4 regions of the Mycobacterium sp. MUNTM1 genome follow, and region 1 is predicted to be linked to each of the others. Evidence: predicted binding sites of a transcription regulator. Region 1 holds the regulator's gene; each other region holds the start of a gene.

Evidence for each region. Region 1 encodes LexA, which represses DNA repair genes until DNA is damaged. Its sites were predicted from a motif close to CGAACANNTGTTCG; they were not measured.
Region 2: cofD (2-phospho-L-lactate transferase) is a predicted target of LexA. The motif match lies at 3,868-3,881, and genes of this name have one in related genera.
Region 3: recA (recombinase RecA) is a predicted target of LexA. The motif match lies at 3,376-3,389, and genes of this name have one in related genera.
Region 4: ruvC (crossover junction endodeoxyribonuclease RuvC) is a predicted target of LexA. The motif match lies at 4,137-4,150, and genes of this name have one in related genera.

What each region holds. Positions count from the first base shown of each region.
Region 1 covers NZ_BAAGDE010000027.1:8,189-13,503, reverse strand. The annotation lists gene ACYQ8K_RS16480 (LysM peptidoglycan-binding domain-containing protein) at 1-447, opposite strand, end outside; gene lexA (transcriptional repressor LexA) at 739-1,437, shown strand; gene ACYQ8K_RS16470 (LGFP repeat-containing protein) at 1,455-3,653, opposite strand; gene ACYQ8K_RS16465 (acyl-CoA dehydrogenase family protein) at 4,271-5,315, opposite strand, start outside.
Region 2 covers NZ_BAAGDE010000034.1:61,101-66,415, forward strand. The annotation lists gene ACYQ8K_RS19065 (Eco57I restriction-modification methylase domain-containing protein) at 1-1,177, opposite strand, end outside; gene ACYQ8K_RS19070 (coenzyme F420-0:L-glutamate ligase) at 1,188-2,540, opposite strand; gene cofD (2-phospho-L-lactate transferase) at 2,590-3,591, opposite strand; gene ACYQ8K_RS19080 (WhiB family transcriptional regulator) at 3,981-4,319, shown strand; gene ACYQ8K_RS19085 (metallopeptidase family protein) at 4,389-4,811, opposite strand; gene ACYQ8K_RS19090 (DUF3499 domain-containing protein) at 5,000-5,315, shown strand, end outside.
Region 3 covers NZ_BAAGDE010000045.1:47,146-52,460, forward strand. The annotation lists gene ACYQ8K_RS22150 (limonene-1,2-epoxide hydrolase family protein) at 1-130, opposite strand, end outside; gene ACYQ8K_RS22155 (glycosyltransferase) at 181-1,347, shown strand; gene ACYQ8K_RS22160 (hypothetical protein) at 1,397-1,669, shown strand; gene ACYQ8K_RS22165 (DUF3046 domain-containing protein) at 1,722-1,916, shown strand; gene ACYQ8K_RS22170 (flavodoxin family protein) at 1,926-2,552, opposite strand; gene ACYQ8K_RS22175 ((2Fe-2S)-binding protein) at 2,608-3,267, opposite strand; gene recA (recombinase RecA) at 3,497-4,537, shown strand; gene recX (recombination regulator RecX) at 4,503-5,024, shown strand; gene miaB (tRNA (N6-isopentenyl adenosine(37)-C2)-methylthiotransferase MiaB) at 5,086-5,315, shown strand, end outside.
Region 4 covers NZ_BAAGDE010000037.1:6,809-12,123, forward strand. The annotation lists gene ACYQ8K_RS19790 (hypothetical protein) at 1-170, opposite strand, end outside; gene ACYQ8K_RS19795 (DUF1304 domain-containing protein) at 299-685, opposite strand; gene ACYQ8K_RS19800 (hypothetical protein) at 843-1,532, opposite strand; gene ruvB (Holliday junction branch migration DNA helicase RuvB) at 1,782-2,828, opposite strand; gene ruvA (Holliday junction branch migration protein RuvA) at 2,825-3,430, opposite strand; gene ruvC (crossover junction endodeoxyribonuclease RuvC) at 3,427-3,993, opposite strand; gene ACYQ8K_RS19820 (DUF4178 domain-containing protein) at 4,197-4,808, shown strand; gene ACYQ8K_RS19825 (DUF2617 family protein) at 4,824-5,315, shown strand, end outside.

The sequences.
Region 1 (5,315 bases):
GTGCAGATCGTTGAGTTCGCGGATGCGGTCGGCGACCTGGGTGGTCGGCGCGTCGGGCGCCACCCGGTGAGCGAAGTCCTGAAGCGACTCCCCCGCATCGACGCGGACGACGGCGAGCCGGTCCGGAACGTGGGCCGCCGAGTTAGTGGAGTCGCCGTTGAGCACCTGGCCGACGTTCGCGACGAGACCCAGCCACAGCGTGATCGCCCCGGCAGCCAGCGCCAATCCGAGGGTGGACGCCCAGGTCGTGGCGCGCCTGCGGTGCGGAGCGACCGACCTTGCCACCCCGGTGCCGTGGTAGCGCGTCGCCGCGCCCACCGGCCGCGATGGCGCGGGCCTGCGGGACCTGGCCAGGCCGTCCCGCCCGTAGCGAGCACCCTGGACGGGTCCGTTGATCGGGCGCCGAAGACTGCTGGTACGCGGCGCGGGCGTGTGGATGACTGTCATCTTCGTTCCTCCGGTCAACTAGCTCTCGCTCGTGTGTTCGACACTAATCGCTTGTATGTTCGAAACCGAACATTTGAGCGAAGCGTGTCGCACGAGCAAACGCTAGATCACACCACCGACAAGTTCGTCGGCCTCTAGCATTGTCACGAGGCACAAATACCCGATATCTCGAAGAGTTACACATTTGTGATTCACCCGACTCCGGCCTTTTCCCGGGGGTGTCCGGACGGCGCGACACGCTACTCGAACACATGTTTGATTCTTGTCCGCGGTGCGGCTACATTCAGTGCCATGGGCGACAGCAACGACATCTCATCGGCCGGCCCCGAGGGTCGGTTGCACTCCGTGGACTCCTCGCTGACCGAACGGCAGCGCACCATCCTGAATGTCATCCGCGCCTCGGTCACCAACCGCGGCTACCCGCCGAGCATCCGCGAGATCGGGGACGCCGTCGGCCTGACGTCGACATCGTCGGTGGCGCACCAGCTGCGCACCCTGGAGCGCAAGGGATACCTGCGCCGCGACCCCAACCGCCCGCGGGCCGTCGATGTCCGCGGGGCCGACGACGACGTGGCGGCGCCCGCCACCGAGGTGGCCGGCTCGGACGCCCTGCCGGAGCCCACGTTCGTGCCGGTGCTCGGGCGCATCGCGGCCGGCGGACCCATCCTCGCCGAGGAGGCCGTCGAGGACGTCTTTCCCCTGCCGCGCGAATTGGTCGGCGAGGGAACGCTTTTCCTGCTCAAGGTGGTCGGTGACTCGATGGTCGAGGCCGCGATCTGTGACGGCGACTGGGTGGTGGTCCGTCAGCAGAACGTCGCCGACAACGGCGACATCGTCGCGGCGATGCTGGACGGCGAGGCCACCGTCAAGACGTTCAAACGCGCCGGCGGTCAGGTGTGGCTGATGCCGCACAACCCGGCATTCGACCCGATCCCCGGCAACGACGCGAGCGTGCTGGGCAAGGTCGTCACGGTCATCCGCAAGGTCTGAGGCGGCGGCGCACCGAGTCAGTCGGCCCGGGTGAACCCGTTGGCCTGAGCGACTTCTTCGCTGGACAGCCAGATTTCGGCGAGCGTGTCCCTGTACAGGTCGCTGCCCGGCGTGTAATACAGGCCGTAGCGTGCGCTCGCCTTGATCGGGTAGCCGTCGGGCGCCTGGTACGGGTCGTCGAGCGGCAGGTGGATCGTGGGTCGCCCGTCCGGGCCCGCCAGGCCGTTCTCCGAGGCGTCCTCGGCATCCGCGGCGGCGTGCCGACCGCTTCGTGCCTGCGTCCCCGCCGCGACCGCGGCCTCCGCCACGTCGGCGTTCGCCGGCGTGTCCGCTGCGGGCTCGACGTCGGGCTCCGGCGCCGCGAGGTCAGCGTACTCGTCCTCGGGCTCGGCGGCTTCCAGGGCGCCGGTCACCGCGTCGCTGTCCGGCGGGGTGTGCGGGACGGCGACGTCGGGATACTCGTCGTCCGGATACACCTCCTCGGCGTAGCCGGCGTCGGGGTCCTCGGCGTCGACGTAGGCGGCGTCGTCCGCCGTCTCGGGCTCGGCGACGTCGGGAACGGCGTCGGTGTAGTCGGTGTAGTCGGTGTAGTCGGCTCCGGCGTCGGAGTACTCGGCCTCCGACAGCATCTCCTCGGAGACCACCGGGATGGAGTCGGTGTCGACGGTGTCGGGATCTTCGTCGGTGAACCCGTAGTCGCTTTCGGCGGGGACCTGACGCTGCCAGCTGACCCGCCCGGCGTCGGGTTCCGGGTCGGGCTGGTGCGGCGCGCTGAGCGTGAACGCCTCGGCGTCGTGGTCGGATTCGTCGTGTCCCCAGCGTTCGTCGGCGCCGTAGCCGAAGTCCCCGCGGTGGTCCGGTGCGTAGCCGATGGCGTCCTCGCGGCCGGGCCGGCGCCGCCGCCGGGCGAACAGCATCCACACCAGCAGCACCAGCAACGCCAGCACCGGAATGGCGACCATCAGCCACCACCAGTGCCAGGCGAACTTCTTCGGATGCGCCGGCATGGCCGAATTGCTCGGCTGGTTCTGACCGGACACCTGCAGGCCGGACAGCAGCGGCGCGAGGTTGGCCGGTTCCGTGCTGAACGTGTTCTTCGCGCGGTTCCACGAAATCTTGCCGCCGGTGAACTGCTGCGAAATCACGTCACCGTTCACGGCCTGGTCGCCGACGGGCGCGCCGAGTTTGCCGGCGGGGGCGCGCAGCTTGTCCCACGCGGCCTTCATCGCCCCGCGCACCACGAACGCGCCGCGGTCGGACGTCCAGAAGATGACCGGCTTGTCGGCCGCGGAGAAGGTGACGATGCGGCTGGAAGTCCCTATGCCGCCGTCGGTTTCGTTGCTGGTGGGGAACCCCAGGTCGCTGCCGACCGGCCCGCCCAGCGACTCGTACTTGGCCAGGATGTCGCTCTCGACGGCGTTCGCACCGGTGGCCGGGGTGAAGAAGACCTTGCCGCCGGCGAAGTTCTGGGCGATTCCGTCAGCGCCGACTGAATACTGCCCGCCCTGCTTGGCGCCCAAGGGTCCCGTGGGTCCGCCGGCCGCGCGCCAGGCCGTGTTGATCGCCGCGGTGGGATCGATCGCCACCTGCAGGCCCTTCAACTGGTCGGCCAGCGCAGGCGGTTCGGTGGTGAACTGCTTCGTCTGCCGGTTCCACGAGACCTGCCCACCGCTGAACTTCTGCGAGGACACCTCGCCGTTGTAGGTCTCGTCGCCGACCGGCACGCCGAGAACGCCACCCGAGCTCCCCAGCTTGTCCCAGGCGGTGTTCATGGCGCCGCGCACCACAAACGGGCCGTGCTCGGGCGTCCAGAAGATCACCGGCTTGTCGCTGGCCGAGAAGGTGACCACCCGGCTGTCCGGGCCGGACAGGCCGGGCACCTCGTTGATCGCCGGGAAACCCAGGTCGCTGCCGGCCGGCCCGCCGAGCTGCTCGTACTTGTCCAGGACCGGCCCGTAGGCGAATTTGGCCCCGGTGGCCGGGGTGAAGAACATCTTGCCGCCGTCGAAGTCCAGGACGAAACCATCCCCGACCGGGTACACGTCGCCCTTGCGGGCGCCCAGCGGCGAGGTGTCGCCGCCAGCCTTGTCCCATGCGGCCATCATCGCCGCCTCGGCGTCGCCGATCGGACTCGCTACCGCGGTGGGGGCCAGCAACACGGCGACCAGTGCTGTGGTCGTCAAGCTGACCAGCGCGCTTCCGATCAGCTTGCGCATGTGACCTCTCTGCACCTTCACCAAGCCTTCCAAACCGGCGGATATGGCTCTATCTGCGGCTATGCCCTTACCTGCATAACCGGCGAGCAGGCGGTCCTTGCGCGGAGAATGGACCCGCGCAGGATCAGCCTTATCGCCGGGCTCGCATAACTTTGCTCCAGCCAACAAGAAATGCGAAGTCAAATCACGAATTTTACAAAAACGGATACCACACCGATGTCGAAATGATGCGCGCCCATGGCCCAATCGCGACCGTTGCGGCAACGTTCGCGCGCCGTTGCGGATATCGCGCCAATAGGCGCGGGAACGCGGGACGGAGTAATGCCGCCGGACCGCCGACTCGCACACCGGAATTCCGTCGGTCGCGGCCGCGCAGGGCGTACGAGCCGTCGCCGATGCCGCGATCCCGGCCTGACCAGGCGTGATGACGCGATCCGCACACCCGAGATACCGACAGTGCGGGAGCCACCGGAGCATTCACGCTCTACCCGACGCGACGAACCGACCGCGCATCGGTGAGTCTGATCGCTCACCGGCAATAGCGCCGCGCGAGCCGACCGGCGAATGTGCGCCGCGCCGTTTATCTCGGGCGCGGCCGTTATCCAGCAAACGAAACGCTATACGCCGAGGCTGCGGCCGATGATTTCCTTCATGATCTCGGTCGTGCCGCCGTAGATGGTCTGCACCCGGGCGTCCAGATAGGCACGGGCAACGGGGTATTCGCGCATGTAGCCGTAACCCCCGTGCAGTTGCAGGCAGCGGTCGATCAGGTGCACCTGCTTTTCGGTGCAGTACCACTTGGCCATCGCGGCCTGTTCGGCGGTCAGCTTGTGGTCCAGGTGCAGGCGGACGAACTCGTCGACCATCATGCGGACCACGGTCGCCTCCGTCGCCAGCTCGGCGAGCACGAAGCGGCTGTTCTGGAAGCTGCCGATCGGCTTGCCGAATGCCTTGCGCTCCTTGGTGTATTCCAGGGTCTGCTCCAGCACCTGCTCCATGGCCGCGGCCGCCATGATGGCGATCGAGATGCGTTCCTGGGGCAGGTTCTGCATCAAGTAGATGAATCCCATGCCCTCCTGGCCCAGCAGGTTTTCGGCCGGCACGTGCACGTCGGTGAAGGACAGCTCGGCCGTGTCCTGGGCGTCCAGCCCGATCTTGTCCAGGTGGCGACCGCGCTCGAAGCCCTCCATGCCGCGCTCGACGGCCAGCAGCGAGAAGCCCTGCGCGCCCTTTTCCGGGTCCGTCTGCGCGACCACGATCACCAGATCGGAATTGATTCCGTTGGTGATGAACGTCTTTGAGCCGTTGAGCACGTAGTGGTCGCCCTGCTTGACCGCACGGGTCTTGATGCCCTGCAGGTCGCTACCGGTCCCCGGCTCGGTCATCGCGATCGCCGTAATCAGCTCTCCGGTGCAGAATTTCGGCAGCCAGCGCTGCTTCTGCTCCTCGGTGGCCAGGGCCAGCAGGTACGGCGCAACGATGTCGTTGTGCAGGCCGAAACCGATGCCGCTGTAGCGGCCGGTGGTGGTCTCCTCGGTGATGATCGTGTTGTACCGGAAGTCCGGGTTGCCGCCGCCGCCGTACTCCTCGGGCACCGCCATGCCCAGGAAGCCCTGCTTGCCGGCCTCCAGCCAGACGCCGCGGTCGACGATCTTCGCCTTC
Region 2 (5,315 bases), on a different contig from region 1:
GCGGCGCTTGGTGGACCTGGCGCAGCAGGAAAAGGTCGGGCACCCACAGCGACGGCGTGACCCACCACGGCTTGCGGATCGAGCACTTGTAGCCGCGGTGCACCCCGGCCGCCTCGCCGGCGCGGACGTGCGCCCTCAACGCCGGATCGTCCGGTTCGCGGGGCGCGTTGAGCAGCCAGCAGCGCTGCCCGGCGGCGAGATCGCTTGCCCGGCAATCGGTGTCGTAGACCAGCCCGGACAGCTGGGCGCTGCGCGAGACCAGCGGGACGCAGTGCGGCCGCACCTTCAGCTCGCCGGCCCGGGCGTCGGTGAACGTGAAGAAGGCGTTGCGTCCGGTCACGATGCCGACGTCGACCTCGGCGACCGACCCGAGCCGGGTCAGGCTGCCCGACCTTCTGAGCGCGCGCAGCAGCCGGATCGCGGCGGGGTCCAGAAAGTACTTGGTCCACTTCTCGTCCTCGTGCAGGAGCGCCGGCGCCGCTTCGACGTCCAGGTCGGCCCCGGCCAGGGCGTCGGCGTCCGTCAGGTGGACCGTGCGGATGCGCGCGGGGCCGGTGCCGACGACGCCGCAGAACAACACGACCTCCTGCAGGACGCCGTCGAACACGAGGCGCTCGAAGGTCAGCAGGGTGATCTCGCGGAACCGGCTCAGCAGGAAGTCGCGCAGCTGCGCGGCGTAGCTGACCTGTAGCAGCTCGGCCGGCAGCACCAGCCCCACCCGTCCGCCGTCGCGCGCCAGCACGGTGCTCGCCACCACGAACGGCACCCACGCGTTGGTGAGCCGGGTGGGGCGCAGGCCCACGCGCCGCATCAGCTCCAGCGCCGGATCGCGCTGCGGCGACGGCCAGTTGCCGAACCGGATGTAGGGCGGGTTGCCGGCGACCCCGTCCCAGCCGCCGGCCTCGGCGGTGGCGAGCCAGGCGAACAGGCTCTGGGCGTCGACGGGTGCGAACCGGCGGGACCTGGCCGCCTCGTCGGCGATCAGCTCGACGCCCCGCACCTGGTCGCTGAGCCGGGCCAGCTCGCGCAGGATGGCGCCGTCGCCGCAGGAGGGTTCGACGATCTTGGGACCCGCCGCGCGCACCCAGCCGGCCACGAAGCGGGCCACCGGCGCGGGGGTGTAGTAACCGCCGCGGACCTTGTCGGCCGAGGCCGTCGCCTTGCCCGCGAACTTCATGGGCTCAGTATTACCTGCGGATCAGCAGATCACCGGGGTCTGCCGGATCGCGCGGCCCGGCCGGTTCGGCGGCATAGCCGATGGCGATGGCGCCCAACGGCTCCCAGTCGGCGGGCAACTCGAGCTCGGCGCGCACCAGGTCGGCGGCGAAGATCGTCGAGCCGATCCAGCAGCTGCCCAGCCCGCGCACCGCCAGCGCGACCAGCAGGGCCTGTACGGCCGCGCCGACCGCGACGGTGAACATGGTGTGCTCGGCGTCGGTGCGGGCGGCATCGGGATAGGCGTGGGCGCCGTCGGGCACCAGGATCGGGATGACGACTTCGGGTGCGTCGTAGAGGATCTGGCCGCGCGCCACCCGGCGGTCGATGGAGTCGGCGGGCCGGCCGTCACCGGCGAGGTCGGCGCGCCACTTGTCCTTCATGCGGTCCAGCAGCCGGGTCCGGGTGGCCGGGGTATGCAGCCAGACGAACCGCACCGGCCGGGTGTGGTGCGGCGCCGGTGCGGTCAGCGCCTCGGCGACGGCGGCCTGAAGCAGATCGGCGGGGACCGGCTCGGCGCTGAACCGGCGCACCGATCGGCGCAGCAGCTGCGCCTCGCGCCGGCCCATCTCCAGGGCCTCGGCGGTGCCGAGCCAGAACAGGTCCTCGGTGCCCGGCCGCAGCAACTGCCGCGCGGTCGAGCCGTCGTCGGTCACGGACAGGCCGCGCACCACCGCCACCGGCATCGCGGTCAGCTTGCCCTTCACCAGATCGGCGGCCGCGGCGATCTCGTCGGCGATCGCGACCTCGGTGACCAGCAGCTCGTTGCCGTGCTGATCGACGGCCCCCGAATAGCCGTGCAGCACAGCCAGACCCGCCGCGCCCACGGCCGCGTCGGTCTGGCCGTTGCGCCAGGCGCGGCCCATCGTGTCGGTGATGACCACGGCGACCTCGACGCCGAGCCGCTCGCGCAGCCCGGCGCGCAAGGCCGCGGCGCTGCCGTCCGGGTCGACCGGCAGCAGCGCCAGTTCGTCGCGGCCGACGTTGGATCCGTCCACGCCCGCGGCGGCCTGCACCACACCGATCCGGTTCTCGGTGATCAGGGTTCGGCCCTTGCGGGCGAGCACCCGGACGGCTTCGTCGTCGACCAGCTTGCGCCTCAGTTCGTCGCGCTGCTCGGGATCCCGCGGCGCCGGCACCAGCCGGCCCTCACACTTGGACACCGCCTTGCTGGTGACCACGACGACGTCACCGTCGCGCAGCCACGGCGCGGCCGCGGCGACGGCCGCGCCCAGATCGTCGCCGGGCCGGAACTCGGGCAGCCCGGCGACGGGCAGGATTTCGATGGCGGCGGCGCTGCCGTGCTCGCCGGGCGCAGGAGTCATCGGCGCCGCTCCTTCGCATCGCTGTGCTCTGCATCGTCGCCGGCGCGGGTCACGGGCTCACCCCCGCCAGGTCGAGCCCGGCCCGGACCATCTCGGCCGTCGCCGCCGGGTCGGTCATCACCAGCGGCACCGAGCGCACCGTGACGCCGTCGACGTCGGCGCGGTCGTCCTCGCTCACCAGCCAGCCGTCCAGGATGCCGGTGTCGCGGCGCGCGCCGTAGTGGCGGCCGACCGCCTCGGCGGTCGACTCGACCCCGATCACCGACAGGCAGGCATCGGCCATGCCGCGCAAGGGCTTTCCGCCGATGATCGGCGAGTAGCCGACGATCGGTGCGCGCGCCGCACGCAACGCGCCGCGGATGCCGGGCACGGCCAGGATGGCGCCGACGCTCACCACCGGGTTCGACGGCGCCAGCAGGATGACGTCGGCGTCCGCGATGGCCGCCGTGGCATCAGTTGTGGCGGCCGCCTTTTCGGCGCCGACGAACGCGAAGCTGTGCGTGGGCACCTGGGCCCGGTAGCGCACCCACCACTCCTGGAAGTGGATGGCCCGCCGGCTGCCGTCGTCGGGATCGGTTATCACCACGTGGGTCTCGCACCGGTCGTCGCTGGCGGGCAGCAGCCGCGCGCCGGGTTGCCAGCGGTCGCACAGCGCGGTGGTGATCTGCGACAGGGGGTAGCCGGCGTTGAGCATCTGGGTGCGCACCAGGTGGGTGCCGAGGTCGCGGTCGCCGAGTCCGAACCAGTCCGGCTGCACGCCGTAGCGCGCCAATTCCTCTTTGGCGTGCCAAGTTTCGTTGCGGTGCCCCCACCCTCGCTCCGGATCTACACCTCCACCTAAGGTGTACATGCAGGTGTCCAAATCGGGGCAGACGCGCAGTCCGTGGATCCAGGCGTCATCGCCAATGTTGACGATCGCCGCCAGCTCGTGACTGCCGGCCTCGGTGTCCGGGCGCCGTTGCGACTGAAATTGACCGAGCCCGAACAGCTGTTGAACCCCCAGCAGGAAGCGGGCGCCGCCAACCCCACCGACCAGAACGGTGACCTTCACATTGCACGACAGTACTGCCCGGCCGCGGTGCTGCGACGGGCCCATCGGGGGTGCCTCAAAGTTGCGGTTCCCCAGCGGTTGTGGGCAACTTGTGGGAAAGTTGAGGGCCCTGTGATCGACACGCCGAAGGCCCAAAACAACAGAAACGCCGAAATTCGATCACGAGATGGTATGGAAATGCGCCGAAGTGCTTGACCCGGCAGGTCAACCCGTGTCTAATCACAACAGTGTCATTTCCCGGTTGGCCGGCCGACTCCGGTGTCGCAGACCGAGATTCGATCACTTGTTCGAATTGTCTGTACATCAGAACAGTGGGAAAACAATCACACTCTCTCAATCAAGCTGAGGAGGCGGACGACCGTATGTCTTACGAAACTTTTCGAGGCGCCATGGCGAGCACGCCGCACACCGACATCGACCCCGCGCTGGACCGCCCCGCTCGGCCCCATTTGACCGTGGTTCCTGATGCGCCAATCGCTTTCGAGCCCGAGCCCCTGCCGGAGCCGGCCGCCGACCAGTGGCAGGACCGCGCGCTGTGCGCCCAGACCGACCCCGAAGCCTTCTTCCCCGAGAAGGGCGGTTCCACCCGCGAGGCGAAGAAGATCTGCCTGGGTTGCGAGGTGCGTCACGAGTGCCTCGAGTACGCCCTCGAGCACGACGAGCGCTTCGGTATCTGGGGCGGTTTGTCCGAACGCGAGCGCCGCCGCCTCAAGCGCGGCATAATCTGACGCACTCTGATCGCAACGCGCGCCGAGCGTTAAGCCTCCAGCGCTCTACGCGCGACGCGGACGGAGAAGTTACTCGTCGTCGATCGTCGGATCGATGACCGACGGCTCAACGTCGAGGTAGATGGCGACCTGGGCCACCAGGATTTCGTGTAGCAGGTCGCCGAGTTCGACGGTGTCTTTGGCCCGTCGCTCAATTGGCTTGCGGAACAACACAATTCGCGCCCGCGTGGAGTTGCCGCGGACGTCGACGCCGGCCGGGATCAACCGCGCCAGCGGGATCGGCCCATCGGCGATCACCTCGGGTGGCCACTGCACGCTCTCGGGATCCTTGGCCGAGATGCGCGGAATCTCGTCGACCGCCACGTCCAGTTCGGTCAGCCGCTCCTGCCAACTCCGCTCGATGGGCTCGTAGGCCTCCAGCACCGCCATGTCGAACCGTTCGGCGCGGCTGCGCCACCCCGGCACGGTCGGGGGCAACAGCGGGCCGCGCATATCGCGGCCCCTGCGGAAGAGCCGATGGGTAGCGGTTCGCCGCGGAGTCGAACCGTCGGAAAACCGATCTCTTCGCGGGGAGCTGCGCGAATCGCCCACGCGCCGATGGTAACGGTTGCACATCGAGGGCCCGGGAGTTGCGCGTGTCCGGCGCTTCGGCGGCGTTTGCGCACGATAGCCTTTCGAGCGTGAACGTTCCCCGTCGCTGTTGCCGGCCCGGGTGCCCGCACTACGCCGTGGCGACCCTGACGTTCGTCTATTCGGACTCGACGGCAGTCGTCGGTCCGTTGGCGACCGCGCGGGAACCGCATTCCTGGGATTTGTGCGTCAACCATGCCGGTCGGATCACCGCTCCCCGCGGGTGGGAGCTGGTGCGTCATGCCGGCCCCCTCGTTTCTGAGCCCACCCACCCTGACGAGGACGACTTGGTCGCCCTCGCCGACGCGGTGCGCGAGGGCGGCGATCGCGGCGCGCCGTACGCGGCCACGCCCGTGAACGGGTTCG
Region 3 (5,315 bases), on a different contig from region 1:
CGACGTTTTCGTAGACGAGATCGTCGGCCAGCGCGGCGTCGGCGGCGTCGTAATCCGCGTCCTGCAAGGCGTTCAGGAATCCTTCGACCGTGCGGGTGTTCGCAACGGTTGTCCCAGTCAGCTCGGTCATCTTGCCAGCGTAGGCGCGTGGCAACCGGGCGCTGTGGCAGGGTAAGCACGATGCGCGTCGCCGTGGTCGCCGGGCCGGATCCCGGGCACTCGTTCCCGGCGATCGCGTTGTGCCGGCGCTTCGCCGAGGCCGGCGACGAGCCCACCCTGTTCACCGGCGCCGAATGGCTGGACACCGCCCGCGGGGCCGGCATCGCCGCGGCCCCGCTCGACGGGCTGGCGGCCATCGACGACGACGTCGACGCCGGGGCCAGGATCCACCGGCGCGCCGCGCGGATGGCGGTGCTCAACGTGCCCGCGCTGCGCGAGTTGGCGCCCGACCTGGTGGTCTCCGACGTCATCACCGCCGGCGGCGGGATGGCCGCCGAGCTGCTGGGCATCCCGTGGATTGAACTCAACCCGCACCCGCTGTACCTGCCGTCAAAAGGGCTGCCGCCGATCGGCAGCGGGCTGGCGCCGGGCGCCGGCATCCGGGGCCGGCTGCGCGATGCCGCGATGCGCGCGCTGACGGCGCGGTCGGTGCGCACCGGCCTGCAGCAGCGCGCCGATTCGCGCGTCGAGATCGGCCTGCCGGCGCGCGATCCCGGTCCGTTGCGCCGGCTGATCGCGACGCTGCCCGCGCTGGAGGTTCCCCGCCCGGACTGGCCCGCCGAGGCCGTCGTCGTCGGGCCGTTGCACTTCGAACCGACCGACCGGATCCTCGAGGTCCCGGACGGCTCCGGGCCGGTGGTGGTCGTCGCGCCGTCGACCGCGTTGATCGGCACCGAGGGCCTCGCCGAGGTCGCGCTGGGGTGCCTGGCGCCGGGGCAGACGCTGCCGGCGGGGTCGCGCCTGCTGGTGTCGCGGTTGGACGGACCGGAACTGACGGTGCCGCCGTGGGCGACGGTCGGGCTGGGACGCCAGGACGAGTTGTTGGCGCATGCCGACCTGGTGATCTGCGGTGGTGGCCACGGCATGGTGGCCAAGGCGCTGCTGGCCGGCGTGCCGCTGGTGGTGGTGCCCGGCGGAGGCGACCAGTGGGAGATCGCCAACCGGGTGCAGCGCCAGGGCAGCGCGCGGCTGATCCGGCCGCTGACGGCCGACGCGCTGGTGGCGGCGGTCAACGAGGTGCTGTCGTCGCCGGGCTACCGCGCGGCGGCGCGGGCGGCGGCCGCGGACATCGCCGACGTCGCCGATCCGGTCCGGGTGTGCCGCGACGCGGTGGCGGTGGCCGGATGATCCGCTGTGCGCTGCCCGGGTCCCCTTATGCTTCGGCGGGAGGGACCCGATGAAAATCATCACGACAATCGCCGCCGGCGCCCTGCTGGCGGGCGCGCTGGCCGGCGCGGCGGTCGCGCATGCCGACAGCCCCGAGGAACAGCAGGCCTGCCAGCTGATGGACGATCCGGCCGCGGCCCAGCAGGGGCTCGCGCCGGCCGAATACGCCTTCATGCAATTGCGCGCGACCATGTCGGCCCAACGCGCGCGCGATGTGATGTCCATTGCGGCCCAGGAGGACTGCCCCAACCACATCATCGACCTACCGGCCAGCTGGAGGTAGCGCGCTGCGCGCGCAGGTGTCCGATGCCTGCGGGCTGGGTATGTTGACTGGCGTGCGGCTAACGGAGTTTCACGAGCGGGTAGTCCTGCGCTTTGGCACCACCTACGGGTCCTCGGTCCTGGTGGATCACGTGCTGACCGGCTTCGACGGACGCACGGCCGCCCAAGCCATCGAGGCCGGGATCGAGCCCCGTGACGTCTGGCGGGCGTTGTGCGTGGACTTCGACGTGCCGCGGGAACAGTGGTGAGGTGACACGTCAGTCGTATGCCGGGTACCCGTTCTGCCGCAACACCGTGGCGAGGTGCACGGCGTTGCGGGCCGCATTGCCGGTGGCGGACGCGACGGCTTCCGGCACGTCGTCGAGATCGGTGTAGTCGGTGCCCTGCATGGCTTCGCCGTTCCAATAGGTGCAGCCCTGCGCGGCGATGGAGAACCCGATGTCGTTGAGCGCCTGGAACAGGTCGGCCACGATCTTGTGCGCCCCGTCCTCGTTGCCCACCACCGCCGCCAGGGCCACCTTGCCCACCATCCGCGGCCTTCCCGCGTCGTCCGTGTCGGACAGCTCCGCATCGAGGCGCTCCAGGACGCGCTGCGCCACGCTGGACATGTGACCGACCCAGGTGGGTGTCGACACGATGACGATCTCCGCCGACTTGATCTTGTCCAGCAGCGCCGGCCACTCATCGCCGGGTCCCATGTCGGCCTCGACACCGGGCAGCAGCGCCAGGTCCACGCACCGCACCTTCTCGCCCTCCACGCCCGCACCGCGCAGCTGATCGAGGACCTGATCGGCGAGCAGCTCGCTGCTCGACGGAGCCGGGCTCTTCTTCAACGAGCAGACCAACGCGATGGCGCGCAGGGATTGCGGTGTGGCTGAGGACATGCTGGCCTGATACCCCGGCGCGACGGCGCCAAACGGCGCCAAACCGTGCCCGCGCCTACCGCGGCGTCCGCTGCAGCACGCAGTCGCCGCACAGCGAGCCACCCGGCAGTCGATAGAACAGGCAGCAGCTGCGGCGCCTGAAGTCCAGACCGGTGATGACGCCGGACCCGGCCAGCACGCCGGTGTCCAACAGCGACCGGGTCGTCTCGACGATCGCGGGGCGCAGGCCGGGGCGCGCCGCCACGAGTGCCCGTGCGGCTCCCACCAGCGCGGAGGCGATGTTGCCCGCGAGCAGGGCGGGCGCCAGGTTGACCCGCAGTCCGGCGGCAAGCGGCCGCATGTGCTCGCTCACCACGATGCGATACAGCATGTCCGGTGCGGGGGAGGTGACGGGTTTCCCGGCGGGCCCGGGCAGCCGTAGTTGTGCACCGTCGTCGGCGCGTTGCAGGTCTTCGAGGTCGGGGACGACGCCGTGGCCGATCGCGCAGGCCAGCACCGGTGACCACAGCCGGGTGGCGTGAGCGAGGTGGACCAGTGACGCGCCGATCCGCGGATCGGTCGTGTCGTAGCGCCGCATGGTGGCGTCGATCAGGTCGGCGCAGCCGTCGGCGTAGGACTGTGCGACCGGATGCCATCCCGCGGCGTCTCCACCCACGGTCAGAACGAAAAATCCTCCGTAACAAGCTATTTCAGCCAGCTGAGCGGAGATGTCCAAAGCGTTGCGACCGCCTCTCGGGGAAATCCGCCCCGGGAAGCCCGTCGACGCCTTTCGGTAGCCGATGTTGCCACACGCGCGGGGGAGAACGGCGTGTCGAACTTGAATCGAACACCTGTTCGGCTACTGTAGGGAACGTTCGGCCAGTCAACTTGTCGGTGGCCTTCTCTAGTGTCACCGCCAACCGACCGATACCGGTCAGACGAACACCGACTATAGGAGAGACACCATGGCGCAAGCCCCCGACCGCGAGAAGGCTCTCGAGCTGGCGATGGCCCAGATCGAAAAGAGCTACGGCAAAGGCTCGGTGATGCGTCTCGGCGACGAGACGCGTCAGCCGATTTCGATCATCCCGACGGGATCCATCGCACTGGACGTGGCCTTAGGCATCGGCGGGCTGCCCCGCGGCCGGGTCGTGGAGATCTACGGCCCGGAATCCTCGGGTAAGACCACCGTCGCCCTGCACGCGGTGGCCAACGCCCAGGCCGCCGGCGGCGTCGCCGCCTTCATCGACGCCGAGCACGCCCTGGACCCGGAGTACGCCAAGAAGCTCGGCGTGGACACCGATTCCCTGCTGGTCAGCCAGCCCGACACGGGGGAGCAGGCCCTCGAGATCGCCGACATGCTGATCCGTTCCGGCGCCCTGGACATCCTGGTCATCGACTCGGTGGCCGCGCTGGTGCCGCGCGCCGAGCTCGAAGGCGAGATGGGCGACAGCCACGTCGGGCTGCAGGCCCGGCTGATGAGCCAGGCGCTGCGGAAAATGACTGGTGCGCTGAACAATTCGGGCACCACCGCGATCTTCATCAACCAGCTGCGCGAGAAGATCGGGGTGATGTTCGGCAGCCCCGAAACCACCACGGGTGGAAAGGCGTTGAAGTTCTACGCGTCGGTGCGCATGGATGTGCGCCGGATCGAGACGCTCAAGGACGGCACCAACGCCGTCGGCAACCGCACCCGGGTCAAGATCGTCAAGAACAAGGTGGCGCCGCCCTTCAAGCAGGCCGAGTTCGACATCCTCTACGGCCAGGGGGTCAGCCGGGAAGGCTCGCTGATCGATATGGGGGTGGAGCAGGGCTTCATCCGCAAGTCCGGCTCCTGGTTCACCTATGAGGGCGAGCAGCTCGGCCAGGGCAAGGAGAACGCCCGCACCTTCCTGAAGGAAAACGACGAAATCGCCAACGAGATCGAGAAGAAGATCAAGGAAAAGCTCGGCATTGGCGCGGTCGTGACCGATGACGACGTCCTGCCCGCCCCCGTCGACTTCTGAGCCCTCCCGCGAGGAGCAGGCGCGGGCGCTGTGCCTGCGCCTGCTCACCGCGAGAGCGCGCACCCGGGCCGAGCTGCGCGGCCAGCTGACCAAACGCGGCTACCCCGACGACGTCAGTGAACGGGTGCTCGACCGGTTGTCTTCCGTCGGCTTGATCGACGACGCCGACTTCGCCCAGCAGTGGGTGCGGTCCCGCCGGGCCCACGCCGGGAAAAGCAAGCGCGCCTTGGCCGCCGAGCTGCACACCAAGGGCGTCGACAACGACGTGATCACCGCGGCGCTGGCCGGGATCGACGCTGGCGCCGAGCGGGACCGGGCCGAACAGCTGGTCCGGTCCAAGCTGCGCCGCGAGACGCTCAATGACGACGACGCGCGGGTGACCCGCAGGCTGGTGGGGATGCTGGCGCGGCGGGGTTACAGCCAGAACATGGCGTGCGAGGTCGTGTTCGCCGAGTTGGCCGCCGAGCGGGAGCGCCGCCGGGTCTAGGCCGGTGACGTGCGGTTTCTCGCGCGCCGACCGGTCGCCGTACCATGGCCCCGTGACTTCGATGGTGCGACAGACCGTGGCGGCGGACGCCGCACCGGCGCGCACCTATCAGGTCCGCACCTACGGCTGCCAGATGAACGTCCACGACTCGGAGCGGTTGGCGGGTCTGCTGGAAGCGGCCGGCTACCGGCGTGCGGCTGAGGGCGCCGACGCCGACGTGGTGGTGTTCAACACCTGCGCGGTGCGCGAGAACGCCGACAACAAGCTGTATGGCAACCTCAGCCACCTCGC
Region 4 (5,315 bases), on a different contig from region 1:
GTGCTCCACGCCCAGTCCCGGTCCGGTGTGTAGGCGAAATTGAAGTGTGGACCAACAAACGGTATTAACGCCCCCCAGGCTCCCAAGATGACCAGGAGCAATCCGCTGACCGCGCCGCGCGAGCGCGGCATACTCAGCCCGCGGGGTCGGCCGTCTTCTGCGTATTTCATGACATCCCCTCGTTGAATACCGGGTCGAATTCCGGCCTGGGCTGGTTACCCAGCGCCTTCCACTACTAACCCACGAGGAAGGCGAAAGCCACCGGTAGCCGTGGCTTTTGGGGCTGCTGGGACTGGTGTTACTGCTGAAGGCCGAGCAACAGCAGCACGATCGCGATCGCCGGAAGGGTCCCCTGCGTCGCGGCGGCGCGTGCCTTATCGCGGTCGGATGCGATCAGCACCACCGCGGCGGCGGCCATCGATCCGACACCCGCGAAGATCAGGGCCGCTCCAATCCCCGTGTGCCCCAAGGCAACCGCGACGATGCCCGCAGCGGTGACGATCGCCAGGAACAAGTTGTAGAAGCCCTGGTTGAAGGCGAGCAGCTTGGTGGTTTCTGCTTCGGCCGGGGTGGTGCCGAAGGTGGCGCGGGTGCGCTCCGAGGTCCAGGTCAACGATTCGATCACAAAGATGTAGACGTGCAGCATCGCCGCCAGTGCGGCGAACACCAACGCGGTGGTGATCATCGCTCCTCCTCGCCGGTCGCGGACCGCGTGGCGGCGGCCACCTTTTCGCTTGTCCCGGCCGGTGAACATTACCGACCGGCGGTTAGCCGGGCCAGCCTGACGCGAAAAGGCACCGGTAGCCGGGGCTACCGGTGCCTCCCGCCTCGGAGATTGCGCGCTAGGCGCCGGCGTGGTGGTGCCGATGGAAAAGGCCACCACCGGTGCGCCGGCGGAACAGGCCGCCGCCGGTGCGCCCACGGGGCGCCCGCTCGGCCTCCACAGCGTCCGCCCGCGCGCCCGCCGGGCCACGCGTCTCGTCATACATGGCCGGTTGGGCCGCCGGGACGGCCTCGCCCGCCACCGGCGCCGATTGCGTCACCACGACGTCACGCGCGTGCCGAACCGCCAGTCGCGCCACCGCGGCCCCGCCGAAGAACACGATCAGGGCGCCCAGGCCGGTGAAGTAGGTGACCTCGAGCAGGGCTCGTTTCAGGTCCGTCGCCGCCATCGGCTGACCGATGTCGCCGATGCCGAGTGGCGCGGCGAACGCGCGGCCGACCACGAACCATGCTCCGCCGGCGACCGCCAGCCAGCCGCCGAACACCGCGCTGGCACGGTTACCGGACATGAGCACCAGCAGGCCGCCGACCGCCGCGGCGACCCCGGGGAGTACCTCCAGCCAGCCTTTCGCCGTGGTCCACGTCCAGGCCGGGTCGGCCATGTACGCCCAGTTGATGTTGGGCCCGAAGAATGGCACCAACGCACCCCACGCACCCAGAAGAATCAGGAGTAACCCGGTTAGCGCGCCGCGGGAACGTGGCATGTATAGCGCGCGAGGGCGATCGTAGTCGTGGCTCGTGGTCCTCATCGGAACCTCCTTCAAACAGGTATGTCTGCTGTGAGGCTGGTTACCCGACGGTGCCGGGGTGTAACCGGTCGGGCCCAGGTTGATGTTTGCTGGGGCCGCCGGCACGGGCTCCGGCGGGCGGCGGCTGCGGCCACACCGTCCGCGGTGCCGACGGTCTGAACTGGCCGGACACCCCGGCCTACGACCGTGCGGGCCCGGCCGGGCGCGAAGGTCACAATTTGGCCGCGAAACGGCCGGGGGCCATCGCCGCTAGTCGAACAGGCCGGCCTGGCCGAGCCCGGCGGCCCCGGCCGGCGGTGTCATGCCCAGGTGCGTCCACGCCAGGGCGGTGGCCACCCGGCCCCGGGGCGTGCGCGCGATCATGCCGGCGCGGACCAGGAACGGCTCGCACACCTCCTCGACCGTGGTGGCCTCCTCGCCCACCGCCACCGCCAGCGTCGACACCCCGACCGGGCCGCCGCCGAAGCTGCGGGTCAGCGCCGAGAGCACCCCGCGGTCCAGCCGGTCCAGGCCCAGCTCGTCGACGTCGTAGACCGCCAGCGCGGACTTGGCGACGTCGCGGGTGATCACGCCGTCGGCGCGCACCTCGGCGAAGTCGCGGACGCGGCGCAGCAACCGGTTCGCGATGCGTGGGGTGCCGCGCGAGCGCCGGGCGATCTCCTCGGCGGCCTCGGCGCCGAGCTCGATGCCCAGGATCCCGGCCGAGCGGGCCAGCACCCGCTCCAGCTCGGCGGGCTCATAGAAGTCCATGTGTGCGGTGAAGCCGAAGCGGTCGCGCAGCGGGCCGGTCAGCGCGCCGGACCGGGTGGTCGCGCCCACCAGGGTGAACGGCGCCACCTCCAACGGAATCGACGTCGCCCCGGGCCCCTTGCCGACCACCACGTCGACGCGGAAGTCCTCCATCGCCAGGTAGAGCATCTCCTCGGCGGGCCGTGCGATGCGGTGGATCTCGTCGATGAACAGCACGTCGTGCTCGACCAGATTGGACAGCATCGCCGCCAGGTCGCCGGCGCGTTCCAGCGCCGGGCCGGACGTCACCCGCAGCGACGACCCGAGCTCGGCCGCGATGATCATGGCCAGCGAGGTCTTGCCCAGCCCCGGCGGACCGGACAACAGGATGTGATCCGGTGTGTTGCCGCGGTTTTTGGCTCCCTCGATGACGAGCTGCAGCTGCTCGCGCACCCGCGGCTGGCCGATGAACTCGCGCAGCGAGCGCGGTCGCAGGCTGACGTCGACGTCGCCGTCGCCCACGGTCAGCGCCGGGGAGACCTCCCGGTCCTCGTAGTCGTCCGTCATCGGGACTTACCCAGCAACGACAGCGCGGCGCGCAGGGCGCTCGACGTCGTGGCGTCGCGATCGGCGGCCAGCACCTTGTCGGTGGCCTCCTCCGCCTGCTTGGCCGCAAACCCAAGGCCGACAAGAGCTTCCACGACCGGACTGCGCACCGCGTGGCCATTGAGACCCGCGTGGCCCGCGCCGGCCGGTGCGTCCGCCGCGCCGACGCCGACCTTGTCGCGCAGTTCGAGCACCATGCGTTCGGCGCCGCGCTTGCCGATCCCCGGCACCCGGGTCAGTGCGGTGACGTCGCCGTCGTGCAGCGCCTGGCGCAACGCGGCGGCGTCATGCACGGCCAGGGTCGCCATCGCCAGCCGCGGCCCCACTCCCGACACCGACAGCAGCGTCAGGAACAGATCGCGGGCCTCGGTGTCGGCGAACCCATACAGCGTCATGGAATCCTCGCGGACAACCATCGCGGTGATCAGCCGGGCCTCGGTCCCCGACCGCAGCGTCGCCAGCGTCGACGGCGTCGCGTTCACCCGATAGCCGACGCCGGCCGCCTCGATCACCACGTGATCGAGCGCCACCTCCAGGACCTCGCCGCGAACCGAGGCGATCATCGCGCGGCCTTCAGCTTGGCGTTCAGCTTGGCCTTGTATTTCTGCCGCTGCTCGGCGGCCATCGCCTCGGCGGCGGCCATCCGGGAGATCATCGGCGCCCGCCAGCAATGGCAGATCGCCAGCGCGAGCGCGTCGGCGGCGTCGGCCGGCGTCGGTTTGGCTTGCAGCTCAAGGATTCTGGTGACCATGGCGGTGACCTGTGCCTTATCTGCGGCACCGTTGCCGGTGACCGCGGCCTTGACCTCGCTGGGGGTGTGGAAGTGGACGTCGACGCCGCGGCGGGCGGCCGCCAGGGCGACGACACCGCCGGCCTGGGCGGTGCCCATCACCGTCGACACGTTGAGCTGGGAGAACACCCGCTCGATCGCCACCACGTCCGGCCGGTGAGTGGCCAGCCAGTGCTCGACGGCGTCGCTGATCTTCAGCAGCCGCTGGGCCAGCGGGGCGTCCGCGGGCGTGCGCACCACGTCGACGTCCAGCGCGACGACCGCGCGCCCGCGCCCGCTTTCGACCACCGACAGACCGCATCGGGTCAGGCCGGGATCGACGCCCATCACCCGCATTCCCGCTCCCACCTAGTAGAACTGGGGGCACCACCCGCTTGCGGGGGACTGTTCGCCACCCTAGCGGCCGGCGCCGACGGGTCCGGGTAGGACACGCGGCCGTGCCGCCGATTCCCGCGGTGACGTTACGCCGCCGAACCCGACAAAAAGCTGTTAGCTTTAGCCCACGTTCGCTCGAGCAATGTGGCAACGGAGGGGTTGGCGTGGGATCTCTGCTGGTCATGATCGCCGTGGTGCTCTTCATCGCGTCCATCGTGGTGCTGGTGGTGGCTTTGCGGCGGCCGAAGCAACCGGCGCCCCGGGGCGGGCGCCAGGATCCGCTGGCCGCCGACGCGATGCCACAGTTCGGGCCGCGCCAACTCGGGCCCGGCGCCATCGTCAGCTTCGGCGGCGTCGACTACATCGTGCGCGGTTCGGTCACCTTCCGCGAGGGCCCCTTCGTCTGGTGGGAACACCTGCTGGAGGGTGGCGACCAGCCGGTCTGGTTCAGCGTCGAGGAAGACGACGGGCGCCTGGAGCTGGCCATGTGGGTGACCCGCAAGGATGTGCCGCTGCGGCCCGGCGACCCATACGTCGTCGACGGCGTGATGTTCCACGAGTCCGAACGCGGCCACGCCTCCTACACGACCGAAGGCACCACCGGCCTGCCGGCCGGCGGCGAGATGGAATTCGTCGACTGCACCAACGCCGACGAGTCGGCGCTGCTCTCGTTCGAGCGCTGGGCCCCGGACATGCCCTGGGAGGTATCGACGGGCAAATCGGTCTCGCCCGGCGAGATCACCGTGTACGCGGCGCCCCCGCCCAGCCCGGCGTAGAGCAGGGTCTTTTCGGTGCCCCTTCATCAGCTCGCCGTGACCCCGGCCGACGTATCAGGCGAACGGCTGGGACTGGCGCTCAACGCTCCCGTGCCCGCGCCGCTGGCGAGCTGCCGGCTGGACCACCCCGACGGCGGTGCCGCGCTGCTGCTCGGCGTGCTCGGCGCCTCGCATGTCGTCGCCGTCGAGCATGCGTTCTCCGAGGAAATCTCTTGCACCGCACGCAGTCTCGGCGCCGACCTGCCGGAGCGCACCGAGGCGCCCGGCTACCGGCTGCGCTCCCGTACCGACACCCATGACGAGGCGAGCTTTCGCGGCCTCGCGCGGGACCTGCGCGACCGTTGCGCCCAGCGGGCGGGCTGGCTCGGCGGCACGTTTCCCGGCGATGACGCCGCGCTGACCGTGCTGGCCGCCGAACCCGACGGCGCCGGCTGGCGCTGGCAGACCTGGCACCTCTATCCGGGCCGTCCCGCCGGCAACGGCGGAACGGTGGTGCACACGGCCAGC